One region of the Enterobacter nematophilus genome, then DNA from elsewhere that is predicted to be linked to it. Evidence: predicted binding sites of a transcription regulator. Region 1 holds the regulator's gene; each other region holds the start of a gene.
What was found. Region 1 encodes LexA, which represses DNA repair genes until DNA is damaged. Its sites were predicted from a motif close to TNCTGTATGTACATACAGNA; they were not measured.

Region 1 (4,213 bases):
TTGAACTGCTTCCAGTTGCCGCCGATTTCGTCTTTATTCATCATCGTGTCCTCTTAGTTAAGCGTCGGGTCGTAACGTCCGTTACGTTCTTTTCTGCTGGACGTGATAATAATTGTAGCTAAGGATTCGGCGGTTAATTTCATATTCGGAATCTTTAACCGTCACGATATATCGTGACGGGAGGGAAGCCAGGTATTATTTTGCCAGTGCCGATGCCAGATAAAGGCAAGCGACAGGCCGCGCAGGGAGAGGAATACCGCAAGCGCCAGCCACAAACCGTGATTACCCAGCCAGGGAAGCGTCAGCAGCGTCAAACCAAACCCCGCCGCCGCGACCGCCATACTGTTACGCATCTCCGCCCCGCGCGTTGCACCGATAAACATGCCGTCCAGCAGATAGCACCAGACGCCCACCACCGGCAAGATCACCTGCCAGACGATGTAGTGGTCCGCCAGTTCGCGTAAAGCCGGTAACGAAGTGAGTAATGCAATAATGTCACGGCCAAAACAGGCGTAAATCAGTGCAAACGCCAGCGCCACCAGTCCCGCTTGTCGACAGGCTGCTCGCCAGACATCCCGAAGCTGCCCACCTTCCCGCGCACCGTACGCCTGCCCGGAATGCGCCTCAACGGCATAGGCGAAGCCGTCCAGCGCGTAGGCGGTAAAGGTCAGTAATGTCATCAGGACCGCATTCACCGCGACGATCTCGGGCCCAAGACGGGCACCAAAAACCGTCAGCGCGCCGAAACAGAGCTGCAGCAGCAGCGAGCGCAGCATGATGTCACGGTTGAGCGCCAGCAGCCTGCGGATATTGCCGCGCCATGCGTTTTTGAGCAGCGCAAGGGAGATCCCGCGCATCGCCAGCACGCGCCAGACCATCCACAAGCCAATGAAAAATGTTCCGTATTCGGCAATCGCCGTCGCCAGCGCCGCCCCGCGCACGTCCATATGCAGTCCCATCACCAGCCAGAGATCGAGCACAATGTTGAGAAGGTTTCCCACGACCAGCAAAATCACTGGCGCACGGGCGTACTGCACGCCCAGTAGCCACCCCAGCAGAACCAGGTTTGCCAGCGAAGCGGGCGCGCTGAGCCAGCGGATTTCCAGGAAGCGACGCGCCTGCTCCAGTACCGCCTCACTACCGCCAACAACATGGAGCGCAAGGTCAATCAGGGGCGTGCGCAGTAAAACAATCAACATCCCCGCGCCTAGCGCCAGGATCAGCGGCTGCACCAGCGCACGCGCCAGACGTAACGGGTCTTTCGCACCATACGCCTGTGCCGTGAGCCCGGTAGTGCTCATACGTAAAAACAGCAGCAGCATAAACAGGAAGCTGGTTGCCGTCGCGCCAATCGCCACGCCGCCAAGATAAACAGGGGAATCGAGATGACCAATAACGGCCGTATCGACCAGACCCAGCAAGGGCACGGTGATATTGGAGAAAATCATCGGCAGGGCAAGACGCCACAATGCCTTATCAGATGCCGTCAGCAGTGACATGAGAAATACCGGGAATGGAAAATGAAGCAGGCTACAGCGGAAGCGTAGCCTGTCAGGAAGAGATTACAGCCATTCGCCGTTGCGAATCACGCCAACCGCCAGACCTTCAATAGAGAAGCTCTGTTCGCGGAGGTCGACCACAATCGGGGTGAACTCGTTGTTTTCAGGCAACAGCTGAACGGTGTTACCCTGTTTTTTCAGGCGTTTAACGGTCACTTCGTCATCAATGCGCGCAACCACCACCTGGCCGTTTCGCACATCCTGCGTTTTGTGAACGGCCAGCAGGTCGCCATCAAGAATGCCGATGTCTTTCATCGACATCCCGCTAACGCGCAGCAGGAAATCAGCGCTCGGCTTGAACATACCAGGATCGACCTGGTAGTGACCTTCTATATGCTGTTGTGCCAGCAGCGGTTCACCTGCGGCAACGCGGCCAATCAGCGGAATGCCCGTCTCTTCTTCCACCAGCAGGCGGATACCACGCGACGCGCCTGACACAATCTCAATTACACCCTTACGCGCCAGCGCTTTCAGGTGTTCCTCGGCAGCATTCGGAGAACGGAAGCCCAGACGCTGCGCGATTTCCGCACGCGTGGGTGGCATACCCGTCTGGCCGATATGATCCCGAATGAGATCAAACACCTCTTGCTGCCTGGTCGTTAATGCTTTCATTCCGCCCCCTGGGTGTATATACAGTTATGCTGTGAGTATATACAGTCAAAGGCGATTTTGGAACCAAAAACTGCACAAAAAACCAGGGACTTAATTATTCCTCGAGGCTCATCGGAAATGTGACCAAAGCAGCGTGACCCAGGTAATGGCTGCTGTGATAATCGCCAGCAGCACAGCGGCAGAGCCCATATCTTTCGCGCGGCCAGAGAGCTCGTGGAAATCAGAGCCGATCCGGTCGACCACAGCCTCAATAGCGCTATTGAGAATTTCCACTATCATCACCAGAAGTACGGAACCGATGAGAAGCACGCGGGTAATGGCATCTACATCAAGGAAACAGGCGATGATAACCGCGACGATAGCGGCGACACCTTCCTGGCGAAAAGCAGCTTCATTAACCCAGGCGGCACGGAAACCTTTCCACGAATAGCCGGCAGCTTTGATGATACGCGTTAACCCAGTGGTATTATTGGCCATTAAAAGAACCTTTTTTAAAAAAGAGCGTCAGTAACAGGGGCTGAAGCGCGTTTCGCTGCCGCCTGAAGTATGACGGGTAACAACAGAAATTTTGCGCGCTTTCTGTTATCCTTGCGCCGCAATTGCATTATTAACCAGAGGCTTTACATCGTTTATGTCCGGCTGGCCACGAATTTACTACAAATTACTTAATTTACCATTAAGCATACTGGTAAAAAGCAAGTCTATCCCAGCAGAACCCGCGCTGGAACTGGGGCTCGATACGTCGCGCCCTATTATGTACGTTTTGCCTTATAACTCGAAGGCGGACCTGCTAACGCTTCGCGCCCAGTGTCTGGCGCATGATTTACCCGACCCTCTTGAACCGCTGGAAGTTGACGGCACTTTGCTGCCGCGCTACGTGTTCATCCACGGTGGGCCGCGCGTGTTCACCTATTACACGCCGAAAGAAGAGTCCATCAAGCTGTTCCACGACTATCTCGACCTGCACCGCAGCAATCCTGACCTGGATGTACAGATGGTGCCGGTATCGGTGATGTTTGGTCGCCGTCCGGGCCGCGAAAAAGGCGAAGAGAACCCGCCGCTGCGCATGCTTAACGGCATCCAGAAGTTCTTCGCGGTCTCCTGGCTGGGACGCGACAGCTTTGTGCGCTTCTCCCCTTCCGTCTCCCTTCGCCGAATGGCGGACGAGCACGGCACGGACAAGATCATCGCGCAAAAACTGGCGCGCGTGGCGCGTATGCACTTCGCCCGTCAGCGCCTGGCGGCCGTAGGACCGCGTCTCCCTGCGCGTCAGGACCTGTTCAACAAGCTGCTGGCCTCTAAAGCGATTGCTCGCGCCGTTGAAGACGAAGCGCGCAGCAAGAAAATTTCCCATGAGAAAGCCCAGCAGAACGCCATTGCGCTGATGGAAGAGATCGCAGCGAACTTCTCTTACGAGATGATTCGTCTTTCCGATCGTATTCTCGGCTTTACCTGGAACCGCCTGTATCAGGGCATCAACGTGCATAACGCCGAACGTGTGCGGCAGCTGGCGCACGACGGCCATGAGATTGTCTATGTCCCCTGCCACCGCAGCCACATGGACTACCTGCTTCTCTCCTATGTGCTCTATCATCAGGGGCTGGTACCGCCGCACATTGCCGCCGGTATTAACCTGAACTTCTGGCCAGCAGGCCCGATCTTCCGCCGCCTGGGTGCGTTCTTTATTCGTCGTACCTTTAAGGGCAACAAGCTCTACTCCACCGTGTTCCGCGAGTATCTCGGCGAGCTGTTCAGCCGCGGCTATTCCGTAGAGTACTTCGTGGAGGGTGGTCGTTCCCGTACCGGTCGTTTGCTCGATCCGAAGACCGGCACGCTGTCGATGACCATTCAGGCGATGCTGCGCGGAGGAACCCGTCCGATTACGCTGGTGCCAATTTACATTGGCTATGAGCACGTGATGGAAGTGGGCACGTACGCCAAAGAGCTGCGTGGTGCGACCAAAGAGAAAGAGAGCCTGCCGCAGATGCTGCGTGGCCTGAGCAAGTTACGCAACCTGGGTCAGGGCTACGTAAACTTTGGCG
Region 2 (4,213 bases), on a different contig from region 1:
TCGCAGGTCGCACAGGCAGAGACGCCGCGGCCTTTGAACGCTTCTTCAGACGGCAGGCCGAGGTAGCGGGCAGAGGCCCCGGTGGCAATGATTAGCGCATCGCAGGTGTACTCGCCGCTGTCGCCCGTCAGTCGGAACGGACGGTTTTGCAGGTCGACCTTGTTGATGTGGTCGAACAGGATTTCGGTTTCGAATTTAGCAGCATGCTCGTGCATGCGTTCCATCAGCAGCGGCCCGGTCAGGTCGTTCGGGTCGCCCGGCCAGTTTTCCACTTCCGTGGTGGTGGTCAGCTGACCGCCTTTTTCCATGCCTGTGATCAGTACCGGCTGCAGGTTTGCACGTGCAGCATAGACCGCCGCGGTATATCCCGCAGGTCCAGAACCAAGGATTAACAACTTACTGTGTTTGGTCGTGCCCATGAGATCCCCATTGTTGTTGGCAGGCAATGGGCTGGATTGTAGGGAATTTGTTGCCGTAAAAAAAGAGCACTGGGATTTTGCTTTCGATATATGCAATAGCTGCGCCCGATGAATCTAGCGCCGTTACATCACGTTTTCTACTGAAAACCGCTCGTTTATAAGGCAGTAAAATGAGGATTAATACCCCCCCGTAATGAATATCCGGCATCTTGTACTAAAAAACGATGTTTTGCTTTGACAATCCCCTGCGCATTTGCGAAAACATTCAAGGAAGAAAAAAACCGCGTTAACCGTATGCCGCATAGGCATGCACGTAAATGCCATTTTTACCGTGTCAGTGAAATCTACGCATGGCGTGGACAGACGCCATACGTGATGTCGGTGACAGCCTTCGGGCAGCGGTCTTCTTACCAACAGAACCCGAATCCGCATCGCGTCTATAGCCTAATAATTCGAGTTGCATGAAGGCGGCGACGCAGCGAATCCCCTGGAGCGTACATAAGTACGTGACTGGGGTGAGCGAGGAAAGCCAACGCACAGGCAACTTGAAGTATGACGGATATAATACATAACCAGGCGATGTGATGACTAACGGGTACAGGCTCTGAACAGTGATGTGCACAGGGTCCAGGCAGGAGTAGGGAAGGAATACAGAGAGACAATAATAATGGTAGATAGCAAGAAGCGCCCTGGCAAAGATCTCGACCGTATCGATCGTAACATTCTTAATGAATTGCAAAAGGATGGGCGTATTTCCAACGTCGAGCTTTCAAAACGTGTGGGACTTTCCCCGACGCCGTGCCTTGAGCGTGTGCGCCGACTGGAAAGACAGGGTTTTATTCAGGGCTATACGGCTCTGCTGAACCCGCATTATCTGGATGCCTCACTTCTGGTATTTGTTGAGATTACTCTGAATCGTGGTGCGCCGGATGTGTTTGAGCAATTTAACGCCGCTGTACAAAAACTTGAAGAAATTCAAGAGTGTCATCTGGTGTCCGGTGATTTCGACTACCTGTTGAAAACCCGTGTGCCTGATATGTCCGCCTACCGTAAGCTGCTGGGGGAAACCCTGCTGCGTCTGCCAGGCGTGAACGACACCCGTACCTATGTGGTGATGGAAGAGGTCAAACAGAGCAATCGTCTGGTTATTAAGACGCGCTAACACGGAACAGGTGCAAAATCAGCGTAGTTTGATTACACTCCTGTTAATCCATACAGCAACAGTGCCGGGGAGCCCCGGCGCTGTTGTCCGTTTTAGCAAACAGGCAGGATATGCCTGATACCTGGAGAGCCTTTCTTGAGCCAGGAATACACTGAAGACAAAGAAGTCACACTATCGAAGCTAAGCAGCGGACGTCGTCTCCTCGAGGCTTTGCTGATCGTTATTGCCCTTTTTGCCGTCTGGCTGATGGCAGCCTTACTCAGTTTCAACCCCTCCGATCCCAGCTGGTCGCAAACCGCGTGGCATGAGCCTATTCATAATTTAGGCGGCGTACCCGGAGCCTGGCTTGCGGACACGCTCTTTTTCATTTTCGGTGTGATGGCCTACACCATTCCCGTCATTATTATTGGCGGATGCTGGTTTGCATGGCGTCATCGTCAGAACGATGATTACATCGACTATTTCGCGGTTTCCCTGCGCCTGATTGGCGCGCTGGCACTGATCCTCACCTCCTGCGGGCTGGCGGCGATTAACGCCGATGATATCTGGTACTTTGCCTCCGGTGGGGTGATTGGCAGCCTGCTGAGCTCTGCGCTACAGCCGATGCTTCACAGCAGCGGCGGCACGCTGGCGCTGCTCTGCATCTGGGCGGCCGGGCTGACGCTGTTTACCGGCTGGTCATGGGTGAGCATTGCCGAGAAGATCGGCAGCTTTATTCTTACGATCCTGACTTTCGCGAGCAACCGTACCCGCCGCGACGACACGTGGGTCGATGAAGAAGAATATGAAGACGAGTACGAAGAGGAAGACGATGCCCCGGTGCAGCGTCGTGAATCTCGTCGTGCCCGTATTCTGCGCGGTGCCCTGGCGCGTCGCCAGCGCGTTGCTGAGAAATTTGCTAACCCGCTTGGACGTAAAACCGATGCGGCGCTCTTCTCCGGTAAGCGTATGGATGAAGACGAGCAGGTGGAGTACCGCGCAGCGGGTAACGCAGTAGATCCTGATGATGTGCTTTTCTCCGGCAACCGTGCGATGCCGGGTGATTTCGATGAATACGATCCGCTGCTTAACGGCCATACCGTTACCGCGCCGGTTGCCGCGGCCGCAGCCGCAACGACAGCAGCCCAGGCGTATGCCGCGCCTGTCGAAGCCGTGATGCCATCCGCGCCGGTTCCGCCTCCGGAATCCGCTATTCAGCAGCCTCAGGTTGCGTGGCAGACCGCGCCGGGTATCCACACGCCGGAGCCTGTTATCGCCCCTGAACCAGAAAGCTATATCCCTGTGCAGCAGGAGCAGTGGCAGCAGCCTTACCAGCCGCCGCAACCTGAGTATGAACCGCAGCAGTATGAGCAGCCTGTGGCCCAGCCGTATCAGGAGTACGTGCCTGAACCGGTTGAACCTGTGCAGCCTTATGTCGAGCCTCAGCCTGAACCTGAGGTGGTGGAAGAGGTGAAACCGTCTCGTCCGCCAATGTACTACTTTGAAGAAGTTGAAGAACGCCGGGCTCGTGAGCGCGAGCAGCTGGCGGCATGGTATCAGCCTGTGCCTGAACCGGTGCAGGAACCTGCTCCAAAAGCCCCGTCTGTTTCGGTTCCTCCGGTCGACCCGACGCCTGCTGTTGCCCCCGTAGCGGAAAGCGTGAAGCAGGCTACCGCGGCCGCAGCGGCGGCGGCACCTGTCTTTAGCCTGGCAACGGGCGGTGCGCCGCGTCCTCAGGTAAAAGAGGGAATTGGTCCGCAGCTGCCTCGCCCTAACCGCGTCCGCGTTCCAACCCGTCGTGAGCTTGCCTCCTATGGGATCAAGCTGCCTTCCCAGCGGATGGCCGAAGAAAAAGCGCGTGAGACGGACTACGAGGATGACGCTGATGAAATGCAGCAGGACGAGCTGGCCCGCCAGTTCGCCGCGCAGCAGAATCAGCGCTACGGTGAAGACTATCAGCACGATGAACCGATGCTGGAAGACGAAGATGACGCGGCTGAAGCCGAATTAGCGCGTCAGTTCGCGGCAACCCAGCAGCAGCGTTACTCCGGTGAACAGCCTGCTGGCGCGAACCCGTTCTCATTATCGGATTTCAAGTTCTCGCCGATGAAAGATCTGGTGGATGATGGCCCGAGCGAACCTCTGTTCACCCCAAGCGTGATGCCGGAAGCAGAGCCTGTGCGCCAGCAGCCAGCGCCGCAGGCACAGACATACGCGCAGCCGCAGCAACCTGTTCAGCAGCCGTATGCGCAACCGCAGCAGCCACAACAACAGCCGCCGCAGTTCCAGCAGCCAGCGCCACAGCCGCAGGAGAGCCTCATTCACCCGCTGCTGATGCGTAACGGTGACAGCCGTCCGCTGCAGCGTCCGAGCACGCCGCTGCCGTCGCTGGATCTGCTGACGCCGCCACCGGCTGAAGTCGAACCGGTTGATACGTTTGCCCTGGAGCAGATGGCCCGTCTGGTGGAAGCCCGCCTGGCAGACTTCCGCATCAAGGCGGATGTGGTGAACTACTCACCCGGTCCTGTGATCACCCGTTTCGAACTGAACCTGGCGCCGGGCGTCAAAGCCGCGCGTATTTCTAACCTGTCCCGCGACCTGGCGCGTTCTCTGTCGACCGTGGCGGTACGTGTGGTGGAAGTGATTCCGGGTA
Region 3 (4,213 bases), on a different contig from region 1:
AAACGTCTGCCATCGCGTCGTGGGCATTACTGTGCTCGATGCCGTTGGCTCGCGTCAGGTGTTCCAGCCGGAAGCTGGTCAGCCCTTCCTCATTTTCCGGCCAGTTGATGCCTTCAGGGCGCAGGGCATAACAGGCGCGCATGATGTCGAGCAGATCCCAGCGTGAATTGCGGTTCTGCCAGCTCCAGGCGTACGGATCGTAGAAATTGCGATAGAAGATATTGCGCGTCACTTCATCGTCAAAACGGATGTTGTTGTAACCGACCACGCAGGTATTGGGAACGGTAAACAGATCGTGGATGCGGCGGGCGAACTCTGCTTCGTTAACGCCTTTTTCCCGCGCTTCCTGCGGTGTGATCCCGGTGACCATCACCGCGCCAGGCTGCGGCAGGTAGTCATCAGCAGGCTTACAGTAAAAAACCTCGGGTTCGCCAATAATGTTGAATTCGTCGTCGGTACGGATGGCGGCAAACTGCGCCGGCCGGTCCAGCGCCGGATGGGTGCCAAAGGTTTCGTAGTCGTGGAATAAAAAAGTCGGGCGTGCGGCAGAGTCAGACACCAGTAATACCATCCTGTTAAAAAATGACGTCACTATGGTAAACGATCGTGCGGGTCAGACCGAATAAAAAGCGCCGCCGCGGCGCAAATTTGCGAGACAGCTTCCGCGGAAAACCTGCGTTCTGTCACATTTTTTTGCAATTAAGCCAGGTAACGACACCAGAACTCCCGTAAAAAGGTCATCGATTTTTAATGACCTGAGGATATACCGTTGAAACGCCGTCTGTTTATTGCTGTTTCTTTACTCGCTTCGAGTATCTCATCTGCCTTTGCGGCCGAACCACTGGATTTTTCGCCGCAGCCTCCGGCCATTCAGGCGGGGTCATGGGTGCTGATGGATTACACAACTGGTCAAATTTTAACGGCGGGCAACGAACATCAGCAACGTAATCCGGCGAGCCTCACCAAGCTGATGACGGGCTATGTGGTCGATCGGGCCATTGACAGCCATCGCATTACGCCGGATGACATTGTCACAGTAGGTCGGGACGCGTGGGCAAAGGGCAACCCGGTTTTTGACGGTTCGTCGCTGATGTTCCTGAAAGAGGGCGATCGCGTCACCGTGCGTGACTTAAGCCGCGGTCTGATTGTCGATTCCGGCAACGATGCCTGCGTGGCGCTGGCCGACCACGTGGCGGGCGGGCAGCCGCAGTTTGTGAAGATGATGAACGACTACGTGCAGAAGCTGAACCTGCGCGATACGCACTTTGAAACCGTCCACGGTCTGGACGCGCCGGGCCAGCACAGCTCGGCCTATGACCTGGCCGTGCTCTCCCGGGCCATCATTCACGGTGAGCCAGAGTTTTACCATATGTACAGCGAAAAGAGCCTCACCTGGAACGGCATCACCCAGCAAAACCGTAACGGCCTGCTGTGGGACAAAACCATGAACGTGGACGGCCTGAAAACGGGGCACACCTCAGGCGCAGGCTTTAACCTTATTGCCTCCGCGGTGGACGGCCAGCGTCGTTTGATTGCGGTGGTGATGGGCGCGGACAGCCCGAAAGGGCGCGAGGACCAGGCGCGTAAGCTACTGCACTGGGGACAACAGAACTTCGATACGGTGCAGATCCTGCATAACGGTAAAAAAGTGGGGACAGAGCGTATCTGGTACGGCGATAAAGAACAGGTAAATCTGGGTACGGATCAGGACTTCTGGCTGGCGTTACCGAAAGCAGAAGTGCAGAACATCAAGGCTAAATACGTTCTGGATAAAAAAGAGCTGGAAGCGCCGATTGCCGCGCATCAGCGGGTCGGGGAGATCCAGCTCTATGACCGCGACAAGGTCGTGGCGCACTGGCCTCTGGTCACTCTGGAAGCCGTTGATAAGGGCGGCGTATTCTCACGCCTGAGCGATTATCTTCACCACACGCTGTAACCGCTGATGGGCAGACTGGCAGGGTTGCGAGTCTGCTCACATAATAAACACTCCTCGTTTGCCGGTAATAGAAATCCTGCTTTATAGTGTATAAATATACAGTGATAATCGGAGGCAGCATGGACTACAGCATCACGCAGCAACAGAAACGTAAGATTGCGGGTTTTCATCTTGTAGGGCCGTGGGAAAAAACGGTCAAGCAGGGCTTTGAACAGCTGGTCATGTGGGTGGACGGGCGTCACATTGAGCCGCTGGAGTGGGTGGCGGTCTATTACGATAATCCCGATGAGATTCCGGCAGAAAAACTGCGCTGCGATACGGCCGTTACGGTACCGGATGATTTTGTCATCCCGGAAAACAGCGAAGGGGTGATGATGACGGAAATCGCGGCTGGTGATTATGCCGTGGCGACGGCGCGCGTGGAAAACTACGACTTTGCGACCCCGTGGTATCAGTTCTTTAATTCTTTACTGCAGGATAATAAATACCAGATGGCGCTTAAGCCCTGCTTCGAACGCTATCTCAACGATGGCAACGCGGACGGCTACTGGGATATCGAAATGTTTATCGCGGTAGAGCACAAAACGGTTTAAGCCTGCTTAATGAAGGGTTTTTAAGCCGGGAGCGATCCGCCCGGCTGAAAACACAGTACAATTGTGATTTGCCGTGTTGCTGGAGAGCGGGTGTGCGTCCCGACAAATCATTAACCCCTTTTGAAATTCGCTTATATAAACATTACCGCGTGGTGCACGGGTGTCGCATCGCGCTGGCGTTCGTGTTGACCTTTGTACTGGTCCGGTTGCTGGATATACCTGAAGGTACGTGGCCGCTTATCACGCTGGTGGTGGTGATGGGGCCTATCTCATTTTGGGGAAACGTTGTCCCGCGCGCCTTCGAGCGCATTGGCGGAACCGTTCTTGGCTCTGCCCTGGGGCTTATTGCCCTGAAGCTGGAGCTCATCTCATTTCCGGTGATGCTGGCATGGTGCGGTGCCGCCATGTTCCTGTGCGGCTGGCTGGCGCTGGGCAAACGGCCTTATCAGGCGCTGCTGATTGGTATCACCCTTGCGGTCGTGGTCGGCGCGCCCGCCGGGGATATGACCACGGCGCTGTGGCGAAGCGGAGATGTTATTCTGGGCTCGCTGCTCGCCATGCTGTTTACCGGCATCTGGCCGCAGCGCGCTTTTCTGCACTGGCGTATCCAGATGGCTAACTACGTCACGGCGTTTAACCGCGTCTACCAGGCGGGGTTTTCACCGAATCTGGTTGAGCGTCCCCGGCTGGAAAAGCATCTGCAAACCATCCTCAACGACGTGGTCAAAATGCGCGGCCTGATAGTACCAGCCAGTAAAGAGACCCATATTCAGAAAGCGATTTTCGAAGCTATCCAGACGGTCAGCCGCAATCTGGTGTGCATGCTTGAACTGCAAATCAACGCGCACTGGGCCACGCGCCCCAGCCATCTGTTGATGCTCAACGCCCAGACCCTCAAAGAGACGCAGATGATGACGCAGCAAACCCTGCTGACCATCGCCCATGCGCTCTATGAAGGCAACCCGCAGCCCGTGCTGGCGAACAGCGAGCGTCTCAACGAAATCGTGGCGGAACTGAAGCAGTTAATCAACGAGCGGCAGGGCGATAACGTGGCGGAAACGCCCATTCATGGCTATGTCTGGCTGAGCCTGGAGCTTGCGCGACAGCTTGAGCTGCTATCGCACCTGATTTGTCGGGCGCTGCGCAAATAAAACGCGGATGTGACGCCTGCTGCTTCGATTCAGCAGCAATTGGGGTTATGATAGCTTTAAACGATATAGCCATTGTCATTCGCAGCCGCTGTCAGTAAGGTTATTGTTACAACGGTTGCTTTAACGAATCCGAATCTCACATTATCAGGGGTGTATAAAATGGAAACTATCAAGCCTTCGTTCCAGGATGTTCTGGAATTCGTCCGCCTGTTCCGCCGCAAAAACAAACTGCAGCGTGAAATTCAGGACGTTGAGAAGAAGATCCGTGACAACCAGAAACGTGTTCTGCTGCTCGACAACCTGAGCGACTACATCAAGCCGGGCATGAGCGTTGAAGCTATTCAGGGCATCATCGCCAGCATGAAGAGCGACTATGAAGACCGCGTTGATGACTACATCATCAAAAATGCCGAGCTGTCCAAAGAGCGTCGCGACATCTCTAAAAAGCTGAAAGTGATGGGCGAAATCAAAAACGCCGAAGCAAAAAGCGAGTAATCGCAGCGAATTGTGAAAAAGGCTCTCTGGTGACAGAG
Region 4 (4,213 bases), on a different contig from region 1:
TTGTTATAGGCTTCAGCTTTAGCCAGCGAGTCGCCTGCGGTGCCAAGCAGTTTATTAATCGCGGCAAGGGATGCCGGGTCGCGCTGGTTCTTCAGGTAGCGGATCGCCACGCGGGTGACGGTAACGCGCGTTTTCACCAGCGTGTTCACGCTGTCGCTCAGGCTTTCCTGCTGGGCATTCAGCACGCCGGAGTTCTGGAAGTTATGGCGATCGTTGCTGACGGCAGAGTAGAACAACCCTCCCGTGACAACTTGCAGCAGACAGAATATGGTGAGGGCAAAGATAATTCCGGTAATCACGTGCAGATTTTTCAGCATAGCGGTCGTCCGTTAGAAAAGATGCAGAGGTACACCCATACTATCGTCGTATAGAATTTAAACTTTAATTTAACTCGCGCTTAACTTAGGGCTTCGGTCAGGAACCTGTTGTAAATCCGGATCATTTTATGAGGAAGGTTAACATGAGCAGCATTGATAAAAGCGGGACGTACGCGCTCGGAACGCGAACGGTTAAACGACTGGGCTACGGGGCAATGCAGCTTGCCGGGCCGGGCGTATTTGGCCCGCCGAAGGATAAACAGGCCGCGCTGGACGTACTGCGCGAAGCCGTGGCGGCGGGTGTGAATCATATCGATACCAGCGATTTTTATGGCCCGCATGTGACGAACCAGCTGATCTGCGAGGCGCTTCATCCTTACCGGGACGATCTCACCCTCGTCACCAAGATCGGCGCTCGTCGCGATGACAAAGGGGCCTGGCTGCCGGCCTTTTCCGCGCAGGAGCTGACCAAGGCGGTGCATGACAACCTGCGCAACCTGAAGCTGGATGTGCTGGACGTGGTGAATCTGCGGATCATGTTTAGCGCACACGGCCCGGCAGAAGGATCGATTGCTGAACCGCTTACCACCCTCGCAGAATTACAGCAGCAAGGGCTGGTGCGCCACATTGGCCTGAGCAACGTCACGGCCACGCAGGTGGCGGAAGCGCGGAAGATGGTGCAGATCGTCTGCGTGCAGAACATGTACAACATCGTGAACCGCGGCGACGATGCGCTGGTGGATTTACTGGCGCAGCAGGGGATTGCGTATGTGCCGTTCTTCCCGTTGGGAGGCTTCACGCCGCTGCAGTCCACCGGCCTGCAGGCCGTCGCGGATTCCCTGGGCGCAACGGCGATGCAGGTTGCGCTGGCATGGCTGCTGCAACGTTCACCGAACATCCTGCTGATCCCCGGCACTTCATCCGTGGCGCATCTGCGGCAAAACCTCGCGGCGGGAGAGGTGCAATTGCCGCCTGAAGCACTTGAAAAACTGAATGCTCTGATGGGTTAATCACAGCATGGGCAAAGCCGGAAGGACACTTTCAGGCTTTGCCTGCTCAGACTCCGCATTGACTTTGCTGTCTGTGAAGCGCTAACGCTTCTGCCACAATCTCCTGCTTGCTTTTTCGCGTCTCAAAGGCGGTGATTCTGATGTACTCCATCAGGTCAGGCTCGATGCGGGCGCTCAACATCCTGAGATCGGCCTCCTTTGCTAAACCGCGGGCAACTCGCTTGTCGGGATAGTCACGGGCTGGCATAGAAAACGTCCTCCAAAAGTCTTGATAATTCGTGTCCTGAAATATGCGTTACTCTTATCAAAAAGTCAATTAATAGTGTTTGCATAGTGATTTGGTGATCTTTTGATTTTAACTTTAAGTGATTTTAAAGTGTTTATTAATGACTTGGTTATGACTTTTGCTTAACCCATCTGCGATCGCCCGCAGAAGAGGTTGCTAAATTAAATCCGCTCAAACTTCAACGCGTTTGCGGTCTTTGTCGGAAATGACCTTGATCCTGTGCCGTAATCCGTAATACTGTGTTTATATACAGTATCTGGCGGGAAAGGCATTTATGGACACTCTCTTTTCTTATCATCCAAAGCAACATATTGAATTACCTCTCTATCTTGAGCGCGTTGCCTGTGGTTTTCCAAGCCCTGCGCAGGATTATGTGGAGGATCGTCTCGATCTTAACCGGCTGGCAGTCAGGCACCCCAGTGCGACCTACTTTATCAAAGTGAGCGGGGACTCCATGATCGGCGCGGGGATTAGCGACGGCGATCTGCTGGTGGTAGACCGCTCGTTAAATGCCGAACACGGTGACATTGTTGTGGCGTCGGTCGGCGGCGAGTTTACGGTGAAAGAGCTACAGACCCGCCCGGTTCTGCGGCTGCTGCCGCGTAATGCCCGCTATCAGCCGATCGCCTTTCAGTCCGAAGAGGAGCTGCAAATCTTCGGTGTCGTCACTCATACGCTCAAAACGCATAAACATGTTCGCGCTGGTTGATGTGAATAGCTTCTATGCCTCCTGCGAGAGGGTGTTTCGCCCCGATCTGGTGGGTAAGCCCATCGTGGTGGTGTCCAATAACGACGGCTGCATTATTTCGCTGTCGCGGGAGGCAAAGCAGTTCGGCATAAAAATGGGGGAACCCTATTTTAAATTCAAAGAGAAGAGTTATCCGTCACGGGTTTACGTCTTTAGCTCGAACTATGCGCTGTATGCCGATCTCAGCAGCCGGGTGATGCAGACGCTGACCGATCTCGCGCCGGCCATTGAGATTTACTCCATCGATGAAGCATTTGTAAACGTTTCGGGTGTCAGCAACTGCATGTCGCTGGAAGCGTTCGGCCATCAGATGCGCACGCAGGTTTTTAAAAATACGGGCTTAACCGTTGGCGTCGGGATTGCGCCGACCAAAACGCTGGCGAAGCTGGCCAACTATGCGGCGAAGCGGTGGTCAGCCACCCGTGGCGTGGTCGATCTCTCTGATCGAGGACGGCAGCGTAAGCTGCTGGCAAAGGTTCCGGTGGAGGAGGTGTGGGGCGTAGGCCGACGCATCACGAAAAAGCTTAACGCGATGGGGATAACCACGGCGCTGGAGCTGGCGGAAGCGTCATCCTGGGTCATCCGCAAACATTTTAACGTGGTCATGGAGCGCACGGCGCGCGAGCTTCGCGGTGAGCCCTGCCTCGATCTGGAAGAGTTTACTCCTACGAAGCAGCAAATTATCTGTAGCCGTTCGTTTGGACACCGTATAACGCAATACGAGGAGATGCATCAGGCCATTTGCGCCTACGCGGAACGCGCAGCGGAGAAACTGCGCGGCGAGCATCAGTACTGCCGCTTTATCAGCGTGTTTGTGCGCACCAGCCCGCATGCGGACAACGAAATTTATTACGGCAATCAGGCTTCCGTCACCCTGATGACGCCCACCAATGATTCGCGCGATATCATCCGTGCCGCCACCGAGGCGCTGGGGCGTATCTGGCTTGACGGATATCGCTATATGAAAGCGGGGGTGATGCTGGCAGACTTTTTCAGCAGCGGCGTTGCCCAGCTTAATTTGTTTGACGATAACCGCCTGTGCGCCAACAGCGCGGCGCTGATGGCGACGATCGACAGCCTGAATCATTCCGGCAAAGGGAAGATTTGGTTTGCCGGGCAGGGGATTGAGAAAGCCTGGGCGATGAAGCGTGAGATGCTGTCACCGGCCTATACGACGCGTTACGCGGATTTACCGGTGGCGCGGTAGGAAGCGGTTATTTTGCGGGGGCATGCTCCGCGCGCTCAATCAGCAGTTGCTCGATTACGCTGACGGCTTTTCTGACGCGTTGCGGAATAAAGCGGGCGTCAGGGTAGACGGCATAGAGGAAGCGATCGGGCAACCGCCAGTCGGGCAGTACCGGCACCAGCGTGCCGGTTTGCAGCGGCCTGGCCGCAAGCGGTCGCTGCATACCGCCGATACCGATCCCGGCCTCCAGCGCCTGTAGCAGCGCGTCGCTGGTGTTGGCGCGGAAAACGGTATTCACGTTTACCGCAATCGTTTCTTCACCAGAGATTAGCCGCAGGGGGGCATCCAGCGGGATGCCGCTAAACCGCACATGGGGCAGCGTCGTCAGCTCGCTCACGTCGTGCACAGCCTGAAAACCGGGGGAGGCAAACAGCGCGGCTTCAATACGCGCCAGCACGCGAGCCGCATGCGCCTGCGGGGGCTCACTGCTCAGCCGTATCGCGACGTCCACGCCTTCCGTCACCAGATCGGCAAGGCGGTCATCAAGGGAAATCCGCAGATGTAATTCTGGATGCAGGCGCTGCAGCTCCAGTAAATGCGGCAAGACGATCTGCCCCAGGCCGCTCGGCAACTGGATATGAACGCTCCCCTGAAATTGTCGATCGA

Region 2: the regulator LexA is predicted to act here: its motif matches at 1,620-1,639, upstream of OSH03_RS04785 (DNA translocase FtsK 4TM domain-containing protein).
Region 3: the regulator LexA is predicted to act here: its motif matches at 2,021-2,040, upstream of sbmC (DNA gyrase inhibitor SbmC).
Region 4: the regulator LexA is predicted to act here: its motif matches at 1,849-1,868, upstream of umuD (translesion error-prone DNA polymerase V autoproteolytic subunit).

Annotation. Positions count from the first base shown of each region.
Region 1 covers NZ_JAPKNE010000010.1:69,845-74,057, forward strand. Annotated here, with positions in the region: gene OSH03_RS19710 (CsbD family protein) at 1-41, opposite strand, end outside; partial or broken gene OSH03_RS22120 (hypothetical protein) at 91-165, opposite strand; gene dinF (MATE family efflux transporter DinF) at 162-1,499, opposite strand; gene lexA (transcriptional repressor LexA) at 1,563-2,171, opposite strand; gene OSH03_RS19725 (diacylglycerol kinase) at 2,280-2,648, opposite strand; gene plsB (glycerol-3-phosphate 1-O-acyltransferase PlsB) at 2,803-4,213, shown strand, end outside.
Region 2 covers NZ_JAPKNE010000001.1:1,004,396-1,008,608, reverse strand. Annotated here, with positions in the region: gene trxB (thioredoxin-disulfide reductase) at 1-419, opposite strand, end outside; gene lrp (leucine-responsive transcriptional regulator Lrp) at 1,087-1,581, shown strand; gene OSH03_RS04785 (DNA translocase FtsK 4TM domain-containing protein) at 1,717-4,213, shown strand, end outside.
Region 3 covers NZ_JAPKNE010000002.1:342,047-346,259, forward strand. Annotated here, with positions in the region: gene sbcB (exodeoxyribonuclease I) at 1-571, opposite strand, end outside; gene dacD (serine-type D-Ala-D-Ala carboxypeptidase DacD) at 770-1,936, shown strand; gene sbmC (DNA gyrase inhibitor SbmC) at 2,056-2,529, shown strand; gene OSH03_RS08285 (FUSC family protein) at 2,622-3,680, shown strand; gene OSH03_RS08290 (DUF496 family protein) at 3,840-4,175, shown strand.
Region 4 covers NZ_JAPKNE010000001.1:500,487-504,699, reverse strand. Annotated here, with positions in the region: gene tcp (methyl-accepting chemotaxis citrate transducer) at 1-317, opposite strand, end outside; gene OSH03_RS02315 (aldo/keto reductase family oxidoreductase) at 461-1,327, shown strand; gene OSH03_RS02310 (hypothetical protein) at 1,374-1,574, opposite strand; gene umuD (translesion error-prone DNA polymerase V autoproteolytic subunit) at 1,888-2,322, shown strand; gene umuC (translesion error-prone DNA polymerase V subunit UmuC) at 2,306-3,568, shown strand; gene OSH03_RS02295 (LysR family transcriptional regulator) at 3,576-4,213, opposite strand, start outside.